One region of the Salinivibrio sp. MA607 genome, then DNA from elsewhere that is predicted to be linked to it. Evidence: predicted binding sites of a transcription regulator. Region 1 holds the regulator's gene; each other region holds the start of a gene.

The links. Region 1 encodes CRP, which controls carbon source genes, mostly activating them, when cyclic AMP is high. Its sites were predicted from a motif close to TGTGANNNNNNTCACA; they were not measured.
Region 2: BZG81_RS04550 (NupC/NupG family nucleoside CNT transporter) is a predicted target of CRP. The motif match lies at 1,671-1,686, and genes of this name have one in related genera.
Region 3: BZG81_RS06285 (CTP synthase) is a predicted target of CRP. The motif match lies at 3,965-3,980, and genes of this name have one in related genera.

The regions. Positions count from the first base shown of each region.
Region 1 covers NZ_MUFJ01000001.1:211,128-219,321, reverse strand. Annotated here, with positions in the region: gene BZG81_RS01095 (ABC transporter ATP-binding protein) at 1-282, shown strand, start outside; gene BZG81_RS01090 (TIGR02444 family protein) at 291-770, shown strand; gene BZG81_RS01085 (hydrolase) at 754-1,725, shown strand; gene BZG81_RS01080 (YheU family protein) at 1,873-2,091, shown strand; gene BZG81_RS01075 (phosphoribulokinase) at 2,148-3,017, shown strand; gene crp (cAMP-activated global transcriptional regulator CRP) at 3,267-3,899, shown strand; gene BZG81_RS01065 (DUF1338 domain-containing protein) at 4,019-4,810, opposite strand; gene astD (succinylglutamate-semialdehyde dehydrogenase) at 4,821-6,302, opposite strand; gene astA (arginine N-succinyltransferase) at 6,304-7,326, opposite strand; gene BZG81_RS01050 (aspartate aminotransferase family protein) at 7,355-8,194, opposite strand, start outside.
Region 2 covers NZ_MUFJ01000006.1:51,126-59,319, reverse strand. Annotated here, with positions in the region: gene BZG81_RS04555 (BCCT family transporter) at 1-1,122, opposite strand, end outside; gene BZG81_RS04550 (NupC/NupG family nucleoside CNT transporter) at 1,757-2,980, shown strand; gene yjjG (pyrimidine 5'-nucleotidase) at 3,103-3,774, shown strand; gene BZG81_RS04540 (hypothetical protein) at 3,903-4,208, opposite strand; gene BZG81_RS04535 (fasciclin domain-containing protein) at 4,652-5,149, shown strand; gene choV (choline ABC transporter ATP-binding protein) at 5,248-6,450, opposite strand; gene choW (choline ABC transporter permease subunit) at 6,460-7,302, opposite strand; gene BZG81_RS04520 (choline ABC transporter substrate-binding protein) at 7,357-8,194, opposite strand, start outside.
Region 3 covers NZ_MUFJ01000009.1:51,760-59,953, reverse strand. Annotated here, with positions in the region: gene rlmD (23S rRNA (uracil(1939)-C(5))-methyltransferase RlmD) at 1-779, shown strand, start outside; gene relA (GTP diphosphokinase) at 848-3,064, shown strand; gene mazG (nucleoside triphosphate pyrophosphohydrolase) at 3,115-3,909, shown strand; gene BZG81_RS06285 (CTP synthase) at 4,065-5,699, shown strand; gene eno (phosphopyruvate hydratase) at 5,774-7,072, shown strand; gene ftsB (cell division protein FtsB) at 7,232-7,510, shown strand; gene ispD (2-C-methyl-D-erythritol 4-phosphate cytidylyltransferase) at 7,553-8,194, shown strand, end outside.

The DNA of each region.
Region 1 (8,194 bases):
GCACAAAAGCGTCGTGAAGCCGAATGCCGAAAACAAACGGCGCCACTACGAAAAAAAATTGACCGTTTAGACACAAAGATCGAACAACTTTCTGCCATTATCGCAGAAGCAGAAAACCAATTAGCGGATCCCGCTATTTACCAGAGTGACAACAAAGCCCGTTTAACGGAGCAATTGCAACGCCAAGCCGATGCAAAGTCGACGCTCGAAGAGGTGGAACAAGAATGGATGGAGCAACAAGAAGCGCTAGAAGCCCTGGAGGCGACATTCAACCAACACTAACGCCTGGGATGGCAAACGCCGCCGATCTTTGGCAGTTTTGTTTGCACCACTATGCTAAGCAAGAGGTCAAACAAGCCTGCCTTAAATTACAAGACGAGCACCAAGGCAATGTGAACCTTGCTTTGTTGCTCGCTTGGATTGAAAGCCACGGTTACGGGCTTAGCCCCGAGAGCCTCACCCAGCTTAAGCACGCCTTGAGCCGGTCTGAACATTTGCTGATCGCTTATCGCCATCTAAGACGCGATCTCAAGCCACGCGTGGGCACCGGCCAATATAAAAAAATGCTCAACTTTGAACTCAGTTTAGAGAAGTTCCAGCAACAAGACTTGATTGAAGTGCTTAATCGTCAATCCTGGCTCACACAAGCCGCGTCTCCCTTGGCCTATTATTGCCGCCAGCTATCCCCCTCTGCCCGTAATCTCTATACACCACTACGGGTAGACCGGCCTACAAAAGAGGATGGAGCAGACGATGATGACACCCTTTAACCCCATTCCAACTGCCCGTAATGCGCATCTGCAAACCTTACTGCCACGCCTGCTGCGCCGGCAACCGCTTTTTGCGCCTATTTGGCAAGCGTTTGATCTGCCTGACGGTGACTTTGTCGATCTTGCATGGACGCATCATCCCGAGGTAGGACAGCCTATTATTGTCTTGTTTCATGGCCTGGCAGGAAGCTTTGATAGCCCTTATGCCAATGGATTATTGGCCGCTTTTAAACAGCAAGGCTGGTGCGGTGTGGTGATGCATTTTCGCGGTTGCAGTGGCCGTCTTAATCGCGCGCCGCGGACTTATCATTCCGGCGAAACGGAGGACGCTCGGGCATTTTTGACCTATTTACGCCAGACCTACCCGAACAATGAGATTGCCGCTGTGGGAGTCTCTTTGGGAGGAAACATGTTGGTGCGCTACCTGGCCGACTATCAGCATGATCCGATTGTCAGTTGTGGTTGTGCTATTTCTCCCCCGCTCGATTTAGCGGCGTGCTCGACCCGTATTCAACAAGGGTTTTCCCGTGTTTATCAAGCGTATTTGCTACGGTCGATGCGACAAACCTTATCGGAAAAACTTACCCGACACCAAAAAGTGGGTCGGTGGCATGCTGGGGAGCGGCCAAAGATTAAAACTCTGTTCGAGTTTGATCAAACGGTCACCGCACCGCTGCATGGCTTTGACGATGCTCAACACTACTATCAAAGCTGTAGTGGTTTATCTGTCCTTGACGCTATTACGGTCCCACTTGCGATTATCCATGCGAAAGACGATCCCTTTATGACCGACGCAGTGATCCCAACCTCGCCTCTGCCCGCGAATATTGACTATCAACTGAGCGAACATGGTGGGCATGTTGGTTTTGTTACCGGCAGTTGGCGCCAGCCACAGTTCTGGCTGGAGCAGTCGGTGCCTCACTGGTTAGCCTCACGCCTTTGCTCGTCCCGTTAAAAAAGGACGCCACGCAAAGCAAAAAAGACCGACGCACATTGATCTACTGCATTGTGTTGAATGATTGGGTAAAATGCGAGCTGATTCACAATATCAGCATCAAGCACCCTAACGTCTCAGCCATAAATCAACAAAAGGTGATGTAGTATGATGGTTCCTTGGCAATCGGTCCCTGAGGAAACACTGACTCGTTTAATCGAGCACTTTGTGTTACGGGAAGGAACCGATTATGGTGAGCAGGAAGTCAGCTTTGCACAAAAAGTGGCGGATGTTCGCCAACAACTGCAATCCGGCGACGCCGTGATTGTGTATTCTGAGTTGCACGAGACAGTGGATATTCGTCGTAAAGAAGCACTCAGATCTTAGCATCGCTGTACGCAATAAACAGCGATACACATTCAGACTGAATGACAGGGCGCGTCATGTCGGCTAAACATCCAATCATCGCGGTCACCGGCTCTTCAGGAGCAGGGACCACCACCACATCCGAAGCATTCCGTAAGATGTTCCAGATGATGAACATCAAAGCGGCGTGGCTAGAAGGGGACAGTTTCCATCGCTTTACGCGACCGGAAATGGACGTCGAGATCCGTAAAGCACGTGAGCAAGGACGGCACATTAGTTACTTTGGCCCCACCGCCAATGATTTTCCGCGATTAGAGCAGTTTTTCCGTGAGTACGGTGAACTCGGCACAGGCAAATATCGCCGCTACTTGCATACCTTTGACGAAGCGGTGCCCTACAATCAAATGCCAGGGACCTTCACACCATGGCAGGATTTACCCGACAATACCAACGTACTATTTTACGAAGGCTTGCACGGCGGTGTGGTTGATGGTGAGGTCAATGTCGCTCAACATGTCGACCTATTGATTGGTATGGTCCCGATCGTCAACCTTGAGTGGATTCAGAAGTTTGTCCGCGATACCCGCGATAGGGGCCACTCACGCGAAGCGGTCACCGACTCGATTGTGCGGTCGATGGACGATTATTTGCATTATATTACGCCGCAATTCTCACGCACTCACATTAACTTTCAACGGGTGCCGACGGTCGATACCTCCAACCCACTGAACGCCAAAGGCATTCCTTCGTTGGATGAGAGCTTTGTGGTGATCCGCTTTCGAGGGATGAAAAACGTCGACTTTCCTTATCTGCTGCAAATGATCACGGGGTCTTTTATGTCACGGCATAATACACTCGTCGTGCCAGGCGGTAAGATGGGCTTTGCGATGGAACTTATCATCCGTCCATTGATTCAGCAGCTAATCGAAAAAGGCAAGATTGGCTAGGGCGTAGCGCATCTATCGTGTATTACTTCTCAAGCCGTGATCTTAGCCACGTTTTTGCCAGTTTTTTAGGCGGTTGGCCTAGATCAAAATCAAGAAATTGCTAACAAAAAAAGATACACTCTTGTTAACATACAGTGAGCTTGTAGCCCGCGCCCAGACTTCGTATTCTGTGCATAGATCTGGTGGGTTACCCCTCAGACAAAGATAGGACGTTGTTGCCGGGCAACACATGCAGAGGAAATAAGTTATATGGTTCCAGGAAAACCTCAAACAGACCCTACACTCGAGTGGTTCCTTTCACATTGTCACATCCACAAGTATCCGTCTAAAAGCACGCTGATTCATGCAGGCGAAAAAGCGGAGACCTTGTATTACATCGTGAAAGGGTCTGTCGCCGTTCTAATCAAAGATGAAGAAGGCAAGGAAATGATCCTGTCTTATCTTAACCAAGGTGATTTCATCGGTGAGCTAGGCCTTTTCGAAGATGATCAGGAGCGTACCGCTTGGGTTCGGGCTAAGTCTCCTTGTGAAGTGGCAGAAATCTCATTCAAAAAGTTCCGCCAACTGATCCAGGTTAACCCCGATATATTGATGCGTTTGTCCTCACAAATGGCGCGCCGTTTGCAAGTGACCAGCCAAAAAGTGGGGGATCTTGCCTTCCTGGACGTCACGGGCCGTATTGCGCAAACCTTGTTGAATTTAGCGAAGCAACCCGATGCCATGACGCACCCTGATGGCATGCAAATTAAGATCACACGTCAAGAAATTGGCCAAATCGTTGGCTGCTCGCGTGAAACCGTGGGGCGTATTCTTAAAATGCTGGAAGAGCAAAACCTTATTTCAGCCCATGGTAAAACCATCGTGGTATACGGTACCCGCTAATCACAGCGCTCTCTGTATTCCCAACCGACGCCCTGGCGTCGGTTTTTCTTTTTAAAACAAAAAAAAAGGAAGAGCGAACTCTTCCTTAACCGTTTAGGCCTCGTTATATCCACTATTTGTTAGTGCGTGCTCTCAAAAATTTTATCCGCTGAAGCGGCAACAAACCCCTGGTACAACTCACCGTTGGGCAACACATAACGCTTAGCAAACTCATAAAACCCACCTGGAATGGTTTGCGTGCCATCAGAGAAAACAACAGGGACACGGTCAGCCATGGTGGAGGATTGCTCCAGATAAACGGATGCGTCCCCTTTTACTTCCCCACCCGCTTCGTTAATTGCAAAGCCATTGTCTCGCAGCTTTTGATTAACCGATTGGCAATGATCATGAGCCTTTAACTGATTGACACTCACTGTGAAATGATTCGCGCCATAACCGTGCGCGGCTACCCAGGACGCGTATTCACTCTCCTCAGCAAGCGCTTGATAGGTGGCGCTATCGATGTCCCAAAGCCGCCCCTGATGAAGAAAATCGCTCCCTGTTAGTGACGACGCATCGACTTGTGCCACCAGCTTATGAACAATGGCTTGCAGCGCAGGCGAGCATTGCTCGACCATCAATTCACTGATAAACACTTTCGGCATCAAAGGATCGGGGTGCTCGAAATGGCAGGCATTGAGCTTTTTCGCTTCAAAGGTATAGTCCCCTTTTTGCTGATAGCCTAGCGCCAGGAAGGGGCGCGCCAAGACCTCAAGCCCAACCTTGGGCAAACCAAATGTCCGCAAGGCAATATGATCATTGATTAAAGGCTGCCCTTCTTCGAGCAAGGCATGTACCTGATGTGCCGATGGGCAAAGACGGTTAATATAGTCTTGCCATAATTTATCGAATAACGCTTGGCCACTGTCCATATTGGTCTCCTTAATCTTGTTGAGTCGGAATACCGGGGGCGAACGTCTCAGGCAGTACCACCTGCTCCCCTTCCATTGATGCCATGGGATAAGCGCAATAATCGGCGGCATAGTAAGCGCTTGGACGTAAATTACCCGACGCACCTGGCCCGCCAAATGGCGCATCACCGCTTGCCCCTGTCAACTGACGATTACGATTCACAATCCCTGCGCGAATATGATCGAGGAAGTATTGCCATTCGCCCTCGTCTTCACTGATAAGGCCTGCCGACAAACCATAGCGGGTATCATTCGCCTTCGTGATCGCATCAGCCATATCCTGATAGCGCTGCACTTGTAGTAGCGGACCGAAATACTCTTCGTCGGGTAACGCTTGAATGCCACTCACATCTAAAATCCCTGGAGAAATCACCGCATCGTGTAAATGCTCGCACTCTATGACGGGGGTAGCTCCCAGATCGATCAATTTCTGTTGTGTGGCCAAAATCCCCTCGGCGGCAGCCATTGAAATTTGGGCGCCCATGAAAGGCGCGGGATCATCAAACTGGCCACCCACTCGCACGGTTTTGGTCCATTGTGCTAGGCGAGTCAAGATCTTGTCACCCACTTCTCCCTCAGGCAGCAGCAGGCGGCGTGCACACGTACACCGCTGACCGGCACTGAGGTAGGCCGATTGAATAATGGTGTATACCGTGGCGTCTAAATCACCGAACTGATCACTCACCACCAAGGGGTTATTGCCCCCCATTTCCAGCGCCAGCATTTTATCGGGCTGGCCAGCAAACTGACGATGAAGAATATGCCCCGTATTGGCGCTACCGGTAAACAATAAACCGTCAATACCGCGCGCTTGGGCCAGCGCCTCGCCGGTATTGCGCCCACCTTGTACCAGGCTGATCAGTCCTTGCGGTAATCCCGCTTCGAGCCAATAGCCCAAGGTCTTCTCTGCGACTTTTGGCGTCAGCTCAGAGGGTTTAAATACTACGCTGTTGCCCGCCAATAAAGCTGGAACAATGTGGCCATTAGGTAGATGCCCAGGGAAATTGTAAGGCCCGAATACCGCCATAACGCCAAGTGGACGATGGCGTAATACCGCTTGGGTGCCATTGACGTCTTTTTCACGTGAGCCTGTTCTTTCGTGGTACGCGCGCAAGGAGATCGCCACTTTGCCTACCATGGCCCCGACTTCGGTTTTGGTTTCCCACAAGGGTTTGCCCGTTTCTTCGGCAATGACCCGAGCCAGTTCATCGGTATTGGCTTTCACTATCTCGGCAAAGCGCTCCACCAGCGCTTGGCGCTCAGAAAAATCGGTATTGCGCCAACGCAAAAACGCGTCGCGTGCGGCGCTGACCGCTTGCTCCACTTGCGAACGACTCGCTTCTGCACCTTGCCAAATACATTGACTATCAAAGGGGTTTTGCGAGGTCATGATCTCGCCCTCGCCTTTCACCCACTCGCCATGAATCAAATGGCCTGCTGATTGCTTTGTCATTTTATCCCCCCATGGCAATCAAACGCAGTTGATCGCCGTTTTTTACATTCAATGCATCGGCAACCGCTGGGCTAATCACAACTTGATTGGTTTCGTGATCGATCGCAGCTTTCGCCGCGGTGGCACGGAAGCCAGCAAAATCGGTATTCGATATTAAATAATCCTGCGCGCTACTGTGCTCTCTTACGCGCGCTGAGGCGGTGAAAGAGTGACGTACAGACTCAATATTGGGGCGTAAGCATTCTACCGTTGGGCCCGCATCAAAGATGTCGACATAACCACGGCAAGAAAAGCCCTCTTTTTCCAACAAGCGTAATGCTGGACGGGTATTCGGGTGCACTTGACCGATAACTGCACGAGCTTCCTCACTCAGTAGGCTCACATAAATCGGCAATTTAGGCATTAAGTCGGCAATAAACCCTTTGGCACCAATCCCGGTGAGATAATCCGCCAAGGTAAAGTCAATGTTAAAAAAGTTGTCTTTTAGCCACTGCCAAAATGGCGAGTTGCCCTCGTCATCCGACACACCGCGCATTTCGGCAAACACCACGTCAGCGAAGCGCTCTGGAAATTGCGCCAGCATTAGGAAGCGGCATTTAGACAATAACTTACCGTTTAACCCGCCACGAAACTCTGGACGCATAAACAGGGTGCAGATTTCTGTCGCCCCCGTGTAGTTGTTGCCAAAGGTCAACACTTCAACAATGTTGTGCACGTTCAGTTTGCGTGATGAATGTACCACCTTGGTCAGATGGTAACTGTAAAACGGGTTATCAAGGCCAATGGCGGCTTCGATGCCCGTGGTCCCTGCGATTTCACCGGTTTCTAAATCTTCGGCGACCATCAGATATCCCTCTGGCCCCGGCTCTGTCACCTGTTTGGCAAAACTCTCAAGCGAATTATTAATCCGCCCCTGTAGCAAATCGGCATCGACCGGCAAGGAGGTAAATCCATGCCCGGACGCTTCCGCACACAACATCAGTGCATCAAAATCTGATGCACGGATCGGCCGAATAACTAACATCTCAAATCCCTCCGAGTGAGTCAGGTCGCTATCCTGCGACGACCTTGGCAATCGCACGTTCTAGGCGTGCCATTCCTTCTTCAATATCCGCTTTGGTAATGACCAGTGAGGGAGTAAAACGCACCACATTAGGCCCGGCAACGAGAACCAATAAGCCTTCTTCGCCTGCCGCAACCAAGATATCGCGTGCTCGGCCTTCCCAGTTTTGGTTCAGTGCCGCACCGAGTAACAAGCCTTTGCCACGCACTTCACTGAAGATGCCATATTTATCATTGATCGCTTCTAACCCGTCACGGAACCATTGCTCACGCTCTATGACACCGGCAAGCACGTCGGGTTTGGTCACTTCATTAACCACCGCTTCTGCCACCGCACAGGCCAGTGGATTACCGCCATAAGTAGAGCCATGAACCCCCGGCTTCATATGCGCAGCCAAGGCGTCGGTCGTTAACATGGCACCAATTGGGATCCCGCCACCGAGTGATTTTGCGGTGGCTAAAATATCGGGCTCGACCCCAGACTCTTGATAAGCATAAAAAGTACCGGTGCGCCCGTTCCCCGTTTGCACTTCATCAAACACTAAAAGCGCATTGTGTTTATCACACAGTTCACGCACGGCTTGGAGAAAACCTGGCTCTGGCGGCACAATCCCACCTTCACCTTGTAAAGGCTCCATCATCACCGCACAGGTTCGGTCCGAAATATGATCGGCCAATGCGGCAATGTCATTGTAAGGAAGGTGTGTTACATCGCCGGGTTTGGGCCCAAAGCCATCGGAATACGCGGGCTGACCACCTACGGTGACAGTAAAGAAGGTGCGACCATGGAAGCCTTTGGTAAAGGCAATGATTTCACTTTTATGCTCACC
Region 2 (8,194 bases), on a different contig from region 1:
AATAAACATACCCACAAATGGGGACCAAGAAATCCACCATGCCCAATAGAAGGAAGTCCAGCCTTGGGTAAAGTTCGCATCTTCACGGCCAAATGGCATAGACAGCGCAGGCAGATTTTGTAGATATGCCCCTAGGTTTCCAAAGAAGCCGGTTAAGATGGCAATCGTTGGACCCACGGCAATAACAAAGATTAGCAGCAACAGTGCCAAAATCATGTTGATTTCAGACAGGCGTTTGACCCCTTTGTCCACCCCTGCAACAACCGAAAGGATCGCCGCGCCCGTAATACCCATCACCAGCATGACTTCGGTGGTATTACCCAGGGGCGTGTCAAACAGATAGTGCAGACCGGCGGATGCTTGTGATGCCCCCAAGCCTAGCGAGGTGGCAAGACCAAACAAGGTCGCAATGATCGCGAGAATGTCAATCACGTGCCCTGTCCAACCCCAAACACGTTCACCGAACAGTGGGTAGAACACAGAACGCATGGTCAAAGGCAAGCCTTTGTTATACGCAAACAGTGCCAAGCCTAGAGCCAATACCGCGTAAATCGCCCATGGGTGTAAACCCCAGTGGAAAATAGTCGCAGACATACCTAGGCGACGAGCAGCTTCAGTATCCCCGGCTGCCGCCCCCAAAGGCGCCCAGTCAGTGCGAAGACCGTCAGCACCGGTTGCCGTTCCACCTAACGCGGTTTGGAAGTGCGTCAATGGTTCAGATACGCCATAGAACATCAAGCCAATGCCCATACCGGCCGCAAAAAGCATCGCGAACCAGCCAGGATAGCCGTAATCCGGTTTTGCCTCAGTACCACCCAATCGAACTTTACCCAGTGGTGACACAACCAGCACTAGACAAGCAACAACAAAAATATTACCTGCAGAAAGGAAGAACCAGTCTAGATTTGAGGTTAGCCATCCACGCAAATCCCCAAAAACAGGACCGATTTGGTTTTGAAATGCCAAGGTGACAAAAATGAAGGCCAAAATTGACAGCCCGGAAATCATAAATACTCGGTTATGAATATCAAAACCAAACGGGCCGAGTTTCAGCGCTACGTTATCCTGACCGACCTGATAGTCAGTATCGATCGGGTTAACCTTCCCGTCTGGTGTCATCATATCTTCATGGCTTTTATCGCTCACGAGTTAACTCCTTAGTCCGTTTATTCGGAAGCCTGTGAGTGTTGGTAGCGAGCTCATTATTTATTGATGTTTAAGCCATCTTTAACATCAATAAAAGATCAGTCATCACCACACAGTCGGCTACATTAACACATCTCGAAAATTTTTTAATTAGGGGCCTAACCAAATGTTCATTTTGTGACCACCTACTAAGAAAAAATCAGCCCGAATCCCGCGTCCTTACTCGCTCAGCGAGTTATTTGAACTCTTTATTTCAGAACTATAAATAATCGTGTCGCTAAGGAAATAGCACTATCCTTGGCCTATTCGAATCATAGCCGGGTTTTATTCTAGATGCCCATGAAAAATAGACACAGTCACCATCAACACTTTTGATGCAACGCAATCTTCACTCACAATGCTGATAGGAAGAACCCGTCTCGACACCTTTTATAACCAAGATGTCACGCATCATTTACGAGCTACAACACACCTTTTATCAATATAGACACAAGTGCAATTAAATGAACACAAAGAGGACAAAAAGTGACTCTTGTCACATTATTAAAATCGCGTACAATACCGCCGCAATCGTTTTCCATCCTAAGTTTAACGTTTGCGGAGCAACATCATGCAGTTTGGCATTGGCCTTTTGGGGATTAGTGTCCTCTTCCTTATCGCGGTTGTCTTTTCAGAAAATCGCTCCGCGATTAATTGGCGCACAGTGGGAGGTGCGTTCCTGATACAAATCGTCTTTGCTGGCTTTATCATCTCTGTTCCGCTTGGTCAGCGTATTCTAGCTAACGCATCAGAAGCCGTGTCGGCGATTATTAGTTTTGGCGATATTGGCGCTGAATTTCTGTTTGGTGATCTGGCTAAGTTTAAACTTGGTTTTATTTTCGCTTTTAATGTACTTCCCACCATCGTTTTTTTCTCTGCACTGATCGCTGTGCTTTACCACATTGGGGTCATGACTTGGATCATTCGCCTCATTGGTGGCTTATTGCGCCGCGTACTTGGCACTTCTCGCACTGAGTCCATGTCAGCCACGGCCAATATTTTTGTTGGCTCTGTTGAAGCGCCGTTGGTTGTGAAACCTTTTCTTTCTACCATGACTCGCTCCGAGCTGTTTGCTGTTATGGTAGGCGGGCTCGCCTCAGTCGCCGGCGGCACCATGGTGGGTTACGCAGGCTTGGGGGTAGAGATGAAATACCTGATTGCAGCGGCGTTTATGTCGGCACCTGCTGGGTTAATGATGGCCAAGATAATGGTACCGCAGACCGAATCCCCCATGAATCATGCTCAACACCAAGCGCTCGAAGACGATCAAGATAAACCAGTGAATGTGATTGATGCTGGCACGCAGGGCGCCTTGAGTGGCTTACAAATTGCGATGGCCGTGGGGGCCAGCTTACTCGCCGTGATCAGTATGATTGCGCTGATTAATGGTGGGTTAGGGAAACTGGGGCCTATTTTAAACTTGCCGCAACTAAGCCTTGAGTGGCTATTCGGCTACCTATTTGCACCAGTGGCTTGGCTGATTGGCATTCCCTGGCAAGAGGCGATGACAGCAGGCACCTTGATTGGTAAGAAAATTGCTGTGAATGAATTTGTGGCGTTTGCGGATTTTATGAACCTAAAAGGGGCGCTCTCTCCCCATAGCCAAGCCATTGTTACGTTTGCGTTATGTGGCTTTGCCAACCTCACCTCAATAGCAATGTTAATGGGTGGCTTGGGCGGCATTGTCCCAGAGCGCCGCGGTGATATCGCCAAATTAGGCATGCGCGCCATTCTTGCCGCAACCTTAGCCAACCTCATGAGTGCCACCTTGGCAGGGCTATACCTCTCCCTTTAATAGCAACATTACTTTGTGTTTTCGTTATTTATCACCATGGACGGTGAGTCGCTTGTGGAGGCTCGCTAGCAAACCTCTGGGTCTGTTACACTCTTTCACTTTACATTAAGAGAGTTAAATCGATGCGATATCCTTGGGTGCTTTTTGATGCGGATGAAACCCTGTTTCACTTCGATGCCTTTGCGGGACTACAACGTATGTTTTCGCGCTACAATGTCAATTTTGACCATCACGCGTTTGCGGAATACTCAGAGCTAAACAAGCCTTTGTGGGTACAATATCAAGATGGTGAAATTGATGCTCATACGCTACAAACCGAGCGTTTTACGCGTTGGGGAGAGCGTCTTAACGTGGCGCCTGCAACATTGAACCAGGGTTTTTTAGATGCAATGGCTGAGATTTGCGAACCATTGCCAGGCGCGCGCGATCTTATTAGTGCGATCAAGCCACATGCACATATTGGTATCATTACTAACGGATTTACCGCTCTCCAAGATATCCGCCTGGAAAGAACCGGGTTGAAGTCTGCGATTTCAACCTTAGTGATATCCGAGCAAGTGGGCATCGCCAAGCCGGACCCTCGGATCTTTGAACATGCCTTTGAAAAAATGGGTAATCCCCCCAAGGACAAAATCTTAATGGTTGGAGATAATCCACATTCTGATGTGCTGGGTGGCATGCGTGCAGGGATTGATACATGCTGGCTTAATAGCGATAACATACCGTCACCAGCAGGCATTACGCCAACCCATCAAGTCGAGTCACTTTTTGATCTAAAAGCATGGTTGATCTGAAAACGTGGTTGCTCTAAAAACGTGGTTGTGGTTAACCGAAAGGCATAAAAAAAGAGAGCGTAATGCTCTCTTTTTTATGCTCAATGACTCGTGGACAAGATTTGTCCACGATGGCTCACGAACAATGCTTAGCTATGGTCGCCACGTACAAAGGCTGCTTTTTCAGCGTGCTGGCCTTGATCTGTGTTAGCGACATAGTTGACTGAACGGCTGTTCTGGTTTTGTGCATGAATAAATACACGACCAGACTCGTCAGTGACTTTCGCATCCAGACCGGATTCGCTGGTCACTTTCGCACCTTCAACCGCTTGGCCTTGCTCGGTAACGGCTACCCAAGCGCCGCCTTCAGCTGGGGTGATATCGAGGTTTAAACCACCAGCCATTACAGAGGTTGAAGCGAGCGTCAGGGCGAAAATTGCTGCAAGTTTTTTCATGGTTATTTCCTCTTTCGTATCGGGTTGACTGCTATTAAACGCCAATAACGCGGATGCTTTGTCACCTCACTGTCTCTATTTTGAAAAATGGCTATTTTTTTGAAAATGCTATTTTTCGCAGAAACTTGCTCACAAAGCATACTCCCTAGAATCGACAGTATGTTCGCGTTATTGCGTTGGAACGAGCACGAGATTACGCCGATAAAAGTGTGCGGACAATCACAATTATGCGAATGAGTTGTTCGAAAAATTTCACGTGAATATCAAGGTAATCAGGCGTAAAAGAAGGAATCGTGGCCAGGAATATTTTTGCCGCTGTGATCGGCTTCATCTCTCTCTTCGTTTTCTACAAGGCAGTCAATTAATCATTCCCAGGAAGTCACCAAGCGTTTGCAATGTTGCATCGCCGTCATGGTGGGGAGTAAAAAATGAAAGGGAGAACAATGATGTTAAAACACACAATGACCAAATTTGCAGTCACTGCCACGTTCCTCGCAAGCATGGGCTCCGCGGTCGCTGCTCACCACAAGGGTGATCATGATATTGTTGATACTGCGATGAAAAATGATGACTTTTCAACGTTGGTCGCAGCAGTAAAAGCCGCTAATCTGGTTGATACATTGAAAGGTGATGGCCCATTTACAGTGTTTGCGCCGACCAATGCGGCCTTTGATAAGCTCCCAGATGGCACCGTAGAAACACTGCTGAAGCCAGAGAATAAAGACAAACTAACCGATATCCTCACTTACCATGTTGTCCCCGGTAAGGTCACAGCCGAGCAAGTTATGGGTATGTCATCAGCAACCACGGTGCAAGGTAGCGATGTGATGATCAAAGTCTCTTACGGTGATGTGAAAGTGGACAACGCGACTGTGGTGAAACCCGATGTCATGGCGTCCAACGGCGTAATTCACGTGATTGATACCGTGATCATGCCGTAGTATTTATTCGGTTATCAACAAACTTCGCAATGATCAGAAAAGGCCTGCTCTCGAGCAGGCCTTTTGTATGGCTAGACATGGGGCTGACTCGTGGTGAGTTATGCCGCTTGGTCTGTGTCTTTTTTCTGAAATTTACCCAATAAAGCATGATAGAAGTCATGATCAGACAAGGTACCGAGAAATTCACCATTTTCTACCAGCAATACAGGCGTATTGGTGTTATAGCGAATTTCAATCGCGTCACGCATCTCAATATCGGGTGAGGCCACAACAATGGTGTTATCGCCAACTTGTGAGAAATCGAGCGTGTCTTTGTCCCACTCAACCACACGCAATGGTTGATCGCCTGCGGTTGCAGAGAAAGTGCCATCTTGCTCAGCCGTGACCCAGATTTCACGTCGATCACAGATTTTCCAACGATTCTCAACGCGCGTTAAGTTATCAGCCGTTTTCATCATTGAGCGTCCTTTTAAGACATTCAATGGGTTAGTATGAGCCACAAAGTCACGGACGTAGTCAGTTTCTGGACGTAATACAATGTCTTCCGGCTTGCCATGCTGAATCAATTGGCCCGATTCCATAATCGCAATGTTGTTACCAATCTTTAACGCTTCATCCAAGTCGTGACTGACGAACAGAATGGTTTTATTGAGTTTTTTCTGTATTTCTAACAGCTCATCTTGCAACTGGGCTCGGATCAGTGGGTCAAGCGCAGAGAAAGGCTCATCCATCAGCAATATATCGCTGTCCATGGCAAAGGCCCTTGCTAAACCAACACGCTGCTGCATACCACCAGACAGTTCATGAGGATATTGGTTAGCCCACTCATCTAGACCAACGAGCTCCAATTTCTCAAGCGCTTGCTTGCGGCGCTCTTTTTTGCTGATCCCCTTCATTTCCAAGCCAAACGCCACATTGTCGACAACCGTCATCCAAGGCATCAAGGCAAATTTTTGGAACACCATAGAAGCACGACTGGTGCGCAAGTGACGCAATGTCTGCGAATCAACAGTCGCCATATCGACCATTTGATCGCCGTCGCGGACTTCGAGGCTACCACGACTAATAGGGTTTAAGCCGTTAACTGCACGGAGTAAGCTCGATTTACCTGAGCCTGAAAGGCCCATGAGCACACAGATTTCGCCTTCTTTAACATTGAGCGATACATTATCGACACCGACAACTTGTCCAGTTTGTTCAATAATTTCTGACCGAGAAAGGCCTTTATCCAACAGATCAAGTGCTGGCTGTACGTTATCGCCAAACACGACATCTAAATTTTTAATTGCGATTGCGTCCATGGTTACCTCTTATTCGTTGCCTTGGTTGGGTGCTTTACACAAGCGGTCAAGAATGATGGCGACCAATACAATCGCAAGACCCGCTTCAAACCCTTGAGAAATGTTCACTGTATTCAGTGCACGGACAACCGGTTTACCCAGGCCATCAGCCCCCACCAGCGCAGCAATAACCACCATCGACAGCGACAACATAATACACTGAGTCACACCTGTCATAATGCTTGGCAATGCCGCCGGCAATTCCACTTTAAACAACAATTTCATACGAGTGGCACCAAATGCACGTCCCGCCTCGACCAATTCTTCAGGCACCCGCGTGATCCCTAGATACGTCAGGCGGATTGGCGATGCGATAGCAAAGATAATGGTCGAAATAAGGCCCGGAACAATCCCTAAACCAAACAACACCAGCGTTGGGATGAGATACACAAACGGTGGTACAGTTTGCATTAAATCGAGCAATGGCCGCATAAAGGTGTATACCAAAGGCCGGTGCGCCGCCATTATCCCCAGCGGTATGCCAATTAATACGGAAATCGTTGTCGCGGCAAAAACCAGAACAAAGGTTTCCAGCATCTCTTGCCAGTAGCCCAGGTTGAGGATCAACAAGAGCGCACTCACAACAAAGATCACGATAGAAATTCGACGTTGCAGGTACCAAGCAAGGGCCGCGGTCATAAGAATCGGACCAGCTGCTGGCATCCATTTAAAAATATCGACCAATAGTGTGATGCTAGTATCTAACCCAATTGAAATCGCATCAAAAAAACCGGCGGCATTCATGGTCAACCAATCAACACCGCTTTCCATCCATTGACCGAGTGGGATCTTGTTATCTGTAATAATATTCACAATAAAACCTTAGGGGCGGCGTTAACACCGCCCTCTCCTTCTACACTTTTATAGTTACGCTTCAGTCTTTTTTAGGTATTCAGTGACCGCTTCAACAGCGTCTTTACCATCAACTGTGGTGACACCGTCTAGCCACTTGTTCAACACACTTGGGTTGTTGCGTAGCCATTCACGTGCAGCCATTTGTGGCTTCTCACCGTCGTTGAGGATTTTGCCCATCATTTCGTTTTCCATCTTGAGACTAAACTCAAGATTCTCGAGCATTTGACCCACGTTTGCGCACTGCTCGACATAGCCGCTACGTACGTTGGTATGAACCGTGGCACCACCATAGTTCGGGCCGAAGTACTCATCGGCACCAGATAGATATTTCATATCAAAATTGCTGTTCATTGGGTGCGGGGCCCAGCCGAGGAAGGCAACCCATTTGTCACGACGAACGGCACGTGAGACTTGCGAAATCATGCCCGCTTCACTGGACTCGATTAGGCGGAAATCACCCAGATCAAAGTCGTTGGTGTCGATCATTTTTTGAATTTGCGTGTTGCCATCGTTACCGGGTTCAATGCCATAAATGCGTGAATCAAATTTGTCAGCATATTCCGCGATATCTGCAACACTAGTCACACCGGCATCGTACACATATTTAGGCACAGCTAAGGTGTATTTTGCCCCCGTTAGGTTAGCGCGAACGCTATCGACAGTGCCGTTATCAATGTACTTCTTAATATCGCCTGTCTGTGTTGGCATCCAGTTACCGAGGAATACGTCGATGTCGCCCGACGCCAGTGATGAGAAGGTCACAGGCAGTGACAGTAAATCTGTCTCTGTGGTGTAACCCATACCTTTAAGCACTTCCGTGGTGATAGCCGTCGTTGAAGTGACGTCTGTC
Region 3 (8,194 bases), on a different contig from region 1:
GTTTGGATGGCCTGCGTGGTCGACGTATTTTGGGTCATCTTGATCTGATTGAGGCTGACAACACCACGGTAGTGTCGTTGCGTACCACCAAGGTATTGCACAGTGATGACCGTCAAGCATTGTGCCACTGGGCAGAAACTCAAGGCTGCACCTTTTATCTTCATCAAGGCGATGGCGCACCTGAACGTCTTATCGGCGCCGCGCCAGATTACCAAGTGGCGGGATGTCGCCTTGCGTTTCAACCGAATGACTTTATTCAGGTCAACCCGACGGTCAATCAGGATATGGTGTCACAGGCACTGGATTGGCTAGCGCTAGAGAAAGAAGATCGTGTCTTGGATCTCTTTTGTGGATTGGGTAACTTTAGTGTCCCCGCTGCCAAACTGGTTGGGCACGTTGTCGGGGTGGAAGGCGTGCAAGCCATGGTGAATCAGGCGGCAGATAATGCGAAGATAAATGGTTGTGATAACACCGGTTTTTATCAAGCTGATTTAAATAGCGACGCGTTAGAGGGAGAGTGGACCCATTTCGATTTTACCAAAATCTTACTCGATCCGGCACGCGCAGGGGCTGCGGGTGTTATAGACTTTGTGGCACAATCGAGGGCTTCACATATTGTTTATGTGTCCTGTAATCCTGCCACCCTGGCGCGCGATGCCCGCGTGCTGCTTGATAATGGTTATGCACTTGTCAAATTAGGGATGCTGGATATGTTTCCACAAACAGGACACATGGAATCGATGGCCTTGTTTAAGCCGGTGACGAACAAGCGGGCATAAGCGTTTAGTGGCTTGTCGTTATCGACATGCCTCTCTTGTCAGTGAGAGAGTTAAGGATAGGAACAGTTATGGTTGCGGTACGAGAAGCCCACCTACACGAAGATGAAACATTTGAGCTTAACACCTGGGTTAAGCGACTCGGGCAAGACGCATCGACGACACAAGCCTTGTTAGACGGCTACCAATATTGTCGAGCATTGAGTGACGATGAATCAGCACTCAGCCAGCCTTTGTGGCGAGGCCGAGAGATGATCGAAATCCTCGTGACATTAAGCATGGATGCCGACACCTTGCTGGCCGCGCTATTATTTCCGATGGTCGACGCCGAACTGGTCACCCTGGAGACACTGGCGGACGACTATTCGATGTCGATAGTCAACCTGATTCGCGGTGTGCAGCAGACCGCTGCGATTCGGCATTTAAATACTCAAGCCGACGATGAGGCCACGTCCTCGCAAGTTGATAATGTGCGCCGTATGTTGCTCTCTATGGTGGAAGACTTTCGTTGCGTGGTGATTAAACTCGCCGAGCGTATTTGCCATTTACGTGAAGTGAAAGATGCGCCAGAGTCTGTGCGTCAGCAAGCAGCGAAAGAGAGCGCTAACATTTATGCGCCTTTGGCTAACCGATTGGGAATTGGTCAGCTAAAGTGGGAGCTTGAAGATTACGCGTTCCGTTACCAACATGCGCAAACCTATAAACAAATCGCCAAGCAGCTGGCCGAGCGACGCATTGACCGTGAAAACTATATCAGTGCCTTTGTCGAAGGGCTCCAGCAGGAAATGGAAGCGTCGCATATTAATGCACAGGTATATGGACGCCCGAAGCATATTTATAGTATCTGGCGCAAAATGCAGAAGAAAAATCTGGAGTTTGATGAGTTGTTTGATGTGCGCGCTGTGCGCATCATTGCGGATCAACTTCAGGATTGTTACGCCGCATTAGGTGCCGTCCATACCCAGTTCCGTCATCTACCCAAAGAATTTGATGATTATGTCGCCAACCCCAAGCCGAACGGTTATCAGTCAATTCACACTGTGGTGTTGGGGCCGGAAGGCAAGCCCGTTGAGATTCAAATTCGCACCAAACAAATGCACGATGATGCAGAGCTAGGTGTAGCGGCCCATTGGAAATATAAAGAAGGCTCAGCCAGTGGCCGCAGTGGCTACGATGAAAAAATCACCTGGCTGCGTAAGCTATTGGCATGGCAAGAAGAAATGTCTGATTCTGGCGAAATGCTTGATGAGTTGCGTAGCCAAGTGTTCGACGATCGGGTGTATGCGTTCACCCCGCGCGGCGATGTCGTCGACTTACCTATAGGGGCAACGCCACTTGATTTTGCCTACCACATCCATTCAGAAGTGGGTCATCGTTGCATTGGTGCCAAAGTAGAAGGGCGAATTGTTCCGTTCACCTATCACCTACAAATGGGCGACCAGGTTGAAATCATCACGCAAAAAGAGCCTAACCCGTCGCGAGATTGGCTCAATCCCAGCCATGGATTTGTTAACTCAAGTCGTGCGCGCGCCAAAATAAATGCTTGGTTCCGCAAGCAAGACAAAGACAAGAACATTGCTGCCGGTAAAGAAATCTTGGATACCGAGCTACAAAAAATTGGCGGCATCAGTAAAGATGCCAATTTGGCGCTAAAACGCTTTAACGTTAACACGCTGGACGAGCTTTATGCCGGCGTGGGCAGTGGTGATTTGCGCATTAATCAGGTAGTGAACCATATTAATGGCCTGATTAATAAACCGAGCCTGGAAGAAGAAGAGCAGCAGTTGTTAGAAAAACTGCAGCAAAGCGAACAAAAACCGAGCACCGGCAAAGCGCACCGCGATGCCGTGGTTGTCGAAGGTGTTGATAACCTGATGACGCATCTCGCGCGCTGCTGCCAGCCGTTGCCGGGTGATGACATTAAAGGATTTGTTACCCAAGGGCGTGGTATTTCGGTCCATCGTGCAGATTGCGAACAGCTCAATGAGCTTAGCCATCATGCACCGGAGCGGATTATCGCCACGGTGTGGGGGAAAGGCCATATTGGTCAGTACCATGTACGCATTCGGCTTTCGGCAAATGAACGAACCGGGCTGGTCAAAGATATCAATAACGTGCTAAGCAATGAGAAAGCACGGGTAGCCGGGATGCAAAGCCGAGTTGATTATAAAAAGCAAATGTCGATCATGGACTTTGATCTCGAAATCTCTAATTTAGATACCTTAAGCCGCGTTGTAAACCGGCTTGAACAAGTGAAAGACGTGGTCGAAGCGAAACGCCTCCGCTAATACATTCGCCCTGTTTCGACAGGGCGTTTTTTTCATGAAGGAACCTTCTTATGGCGTCAATTGACAACTTACTGACGATCATGGCGACCTTACGCGACCCTAATCATGGTTGTGACTGGGACAAGGCACAAACCTTTGCCTCTATCGTGCCTCATACTTTAGAAGAGGCGTACGAAGTGGCTGACGCCATCGAGCGTGAAAACTGGTCGGACCTAAAAGACGAGTTGGGCGACCTTCTTTTTCAAATTGTGTTCTACAGTCAATTAGGGCGCGAACAACATCGATTTGATTTTGACGATGTCGTCAGTGCAGTGTGCGATAAGCTCACGCGTCGTCACCCTCACGTATTCGGTCCTAAAGATGCGGACGGGAAGCCATTAAGCTCGCCTGATTGGGAAGGTATTAAGGCGCAAGAGCGCGCAGAGAAAATGCCCTCAACCCAATCCTGCAGTCTATTAGATGGCGTGACTCAGGGGTTGCCCGCGTTAACTCGCGCCCACAAGCTACAAAAACGATGTGCAAGGGCAGGGTTTGATTGGCCAACCGTGGCGCCGGTTATCGAGAAGGTGCGAGAAGAGCTGGAAGAGGTCGAACATGAATTGGCACAGACACCGGTTGACGCAAGCCGTGTGGAAGACGAAGTTGGCGATCTTTTGTTTGCTGTCGTCAATGTCGCGCGCCACCTAGGCACGGATGCTGAGCAGGCGTTGCGCGCAGCCAATCAGAAATTTGAACGTCGCTTTCGTGGCGTTGAAAATCAATTACGTGATAATGGAAAAAATATTCAACAATGTCAGCTGGATGAACTAGAATCGGCGTGGCAAGCGGTTAAAAAAGACGAGTAAGGCAATATCCTGTAATTGGCATAATTGATTTGTGACAATTAAAAACACCAGGGTGTGTGGTAGCTTTCACATTGTGGGAGTCAGTGGGGTCTGGTATCATAATATCCCGTCCAGAACTTCATTTATTTCCTCTAAATCCAACTCTCAGGTTTAGCATGACGACGAACTACATTTTTGTTACGGGCGGTGTTGTATCCTCCCTCGGTAAGGGTATTGCTGCAGCCTCATTAGCAGCCATTCTTGAAGCGCGTGGCCTTAACGTCACCATCATGAAACTCGACCCTTATATTAACGTGGATCCAGGGACAATGAGCCCTACCCAGCACGGAGAAGTATTCGTCACGGAAGACGGCGCAGAGACCGACCTTGATCTCGGTCACTATGAGCGCTTCATTCGCACTAAAATGACCAAGCGTAATAACTTTACCTCTGGCCGTGTTTATGCGGATGTACTGCGCAAAGAGCGCCGTGGAGACTACCTGGGGGCGACGATTCAGGTGATCCCACATATTACCAACTCGATCAAAGATCGCATCGTCGCAGGCGGTGAAGGTCACGATATTGTGATCGTCGAGATCGGCGGAACGGTCGGTGATATTGAATCATTACCATTTTTGGAAGCGATTCGTCAGTTGACGGTAGACGTGGGCCGCGAACATGCCATGTTCATGCATCTGACATTAGTGCCTTACTTGGCTGCGGCAGGCGAAGTAAAAACCAAGCCGACCCAGCACTCAGTAAAAGAGCTTCTGTCGATTGGTATTCAGCCGGATGTGCTGGTATGCCGTAGTGAGCGCCCAATTCCTGCCAATGAACGCGCTAAGATTGCGCTGTTCTGTAATGTGGCGGAAAAAGCGGTGATCACCATGAAAGACGTCGACTCTATTTACAAGATCCCATCGTTGATCCGTTCGCAAGGGTTGGACGATTTGGTGTGCAAGCGCTTTGGCATTGAAGCCGTAGAAGCTGACTTGTCTGAATGGGAGCAAGTGAGCTACGAAGAAGCCAACCCAATGGGTGAAGTCACCATTGGTATGGTCGGTAAGTACATTGAATTGCCGGATGCGTACAAGTCCGTCAATGAAGCGTTAAAACACGGTGGGTTGAAAAATCGCCTGACCGTCAACATCAAGTACGTGGATTCACAAGATCTTGAAACCCGCGGCAGTGAAATGCTGAAGGACTTGGACGCGATTCTCGTCCCTGGTGGATTTGGTGACCGCGGCATTGAAGGTAAGATCCTTGCGGCACAATATGCACGTGAAAATAATGTGCCGTATCTGGGTATTTGTCTTGGTATGCAGGTGGCGTTGATTGAATACGCACGTAATGTCGCCGGCATGGAAGGCGCTAACTCGACTGAGTTTAGCCAAGCAAGCCCTTATTCTGTCGTTGGCCTGATCACTGAGTGGGTCGATGAAGAAGGCAAAGTAGAAGAGCGTAGCGAGACGTCAGATCTTGGTGGCACCATGCGCCTAGGCGCGCAGCTTTGCCACTTAGCTGAAGGTTCGAAAGCGCATCAGCTCTACGGCAATACCCAAATCCATGAGCGCCATCGCCACCGTTATGAAGTGAATAATCTGCTACGCCCTAAGCTAGAAAAAGCAGGATTGTCAGTTTCTGGTCTGTCTGCCGATAAAAAGCTGGTAGAGATCATTGAAAACCCAGCACATCCTTGGTTCGTGGCGTGCCAGTTCCACCCGGAATTCACTTCAACGCCGCGTGATGGCCATCCACTGTTTGCTGGATTTGTTGCTGCGGCAGGCAAAAAACAGCGCGGTGAGCTATAAACGACATTCGAGCGGTAGCCCAGAAGGCGGGCGCTCTTTATTTTTAAAAACAATGACAGACGAGAGGAATCACAATGTCTAAGATCGTTAAAGTTCTAGGTCGTGAAATTATTGATTCACGCGGTAACCCTACCGTTGAAGCGGAAGTTCACCTAGAAGGTGGTTTCGTTGGTATGGCAGCAGCTCCTTCTGGTGCATCTACGGGTTCTCGCGAAGCACTAGAACTGCGTGACGGTGATAAGTCACGTTTCATGGGTAAAGGCGTACTGAAAGCGATTGAAGCTGTGAATGGCCCAATCGCAGAAGCATTGCTGGGTAAAGACGCTAAAGCGCAAGCGGATATCGACCAAGTGATGATCGATCTCGACGGTACCGAGAACAAATCTCAGTTCGGTGCTAACGCTATCCTCGCGGTTTCTTTGGCGAACGCCAAAGCGGCGGCAGCGGCAAAAGGCATGCCTTTGTTCGAGCATATCGCTGAGCTAAACGGTACTGCGGGTCAGTTCTCTATGCCTCTGCCAATGATGAATATCCTGAATGGTGGTGAGCACGCGGATAACAACGTTGATATCCAAGAGTTCATGATCCAGCCAGTCGGTGCTAAGACGCTAAAAGAAGCGCTGCGTATCGGTGCAGAAGTATTCCACAACCTTGCCAAAGTACTGAAAGCCAAAGGCCTAAGCACTGCTGTTGGTGACGAAGGTGGTTTTGCGCCTAATCTAGAGTCAAACGCAGCAGCACTCGCTGCGATTAAAGAAGCGGTTGAGCAAGCAGGCTACGAGCTGGGTAAAGACATTACTTTAGCAATGGACTGTGCAGCGTCTGAGTTCTATGACAAAGAGCAAGGCATCTACAACATGAAAGGTGAAGGTAAAACCTTCTCTTCAGAAGAGTTTAACCACTATCTTGCTAAGCTGGCTGAAGAGTACCCAATCGTGTCTATCGAAGACGGCCTCGACGAGTCTGATTGGGACGGCTTTAAGCACCAAACCGAACTGCTGGGTGACAAGCTTCAGCTGGTCGGTGATGACCTGTTCGTGACTAACACTAAGATCCTGAAAGAAGGCATCGACAAAGGTGTGGCGAACTCTATCTTGATCAAATTCAACCAGATCGGTTCATTGACTGAGACGCTGGCTGCAATCAAGATGGCGAAAGACGCTGGTTACACGGCGGTTATCTCTCACCGTTCAGGCGAAACTGAAGACGCAACCATCGCTGACTTAGCGGTGGGTACTGCAGCAGGCCAAATCAAAACCGGTTCGATGAGCCGTTCAGATCGCGTTGCTAAGTACAACCAGCTTATCCGCATCGAAGATGCGCTGGGTGAAAAAGCACCGTTTAACGGTCTAAAAGAAGTGAAAGGCCAATAATCGGCACTTAGACACTTTTATTAGAAAAGCCGCGCCGTTTAACGGCGCGGCTTTTTTTCGTTTAGGAAAACCATGACACCAGCGACCTGATCCGCTAGCCTATGCGACTAGAATTCTATTGTGCAAATACGTCGAGCCGATATAGGAAGGAGTACAGGTATGAGGCTGCTATCGGTTGCGCTGTTTCTCACGCTTGTTTGGCTACAATACGATTTATGGTTAGGCAAAAATGGTGTGACAGATTACTGGCAAATTGAAGCTAATGTCGCCGTGCAGCAGCAGGCCAATCAAAAACTCGTAACGCGTAATCAACAAATGTACGCGGAGATTGCGGATTTAAAACGCGGTCAAGAAGCGATTGAAGAGCGCGCACGTAACGAGCTTGGCATGATCAAACCCGACGAAACATTTTTCCGATTGGTCGATACAAGACAATAACCGATTACCGCCTGCAGGCGGTACTAACAAAGAAGATAACTTGTGGTCGAACAAACCTCTTTGCAGCCTGGCGCTTTGCGGTCGGGTATCAGTGCCGTGGTCCCTGCCGCCGGGGTGGGACGGCGAATGCAGGCTCACTGTCCTAAACAATACCTTACTTTAGCAGGCAAAACGCTGCTTCAACATACCGTTGAGCGCTTGCTGGCACACCCTGCGATTAGTTCGGTGGTGATTGCTATTAGCGCTAACGACGGTTACTTTGCGCAAACTGGCCTTGGTGAGCATGCCGATGTGCAGGTTGTGACCGGGGGGCTAACTCGCGCAACCTCTGTACAAGCTGGATTGGCAGCGGTGACAACTCAGTGGGTCATGGTGCATGATGCGGCACGACCGTGTGTGACGCATGCAGACATTGATGCGCTAATCGCGCACGCGCAATCTCATCAGGACGGAGCCTTATTGGCGGCGCCAGTGAGAGACACGATGAAGCGCGCGAATGACGATGGACAAGTGGCACATACGGTTGAGCGCGAAGCGCTTTGGCATGCCCTGACGCCACAAATGTTTTTAACTCAAACACTAAAACGCGCACTGGAAATAGCCGGTGATCAGGTCACCGATGAAGCTTCCGCGATTGAAGCGATCGGCGGACATCCGATTTTGGTGCCTGCGAGTGCTAGCAAT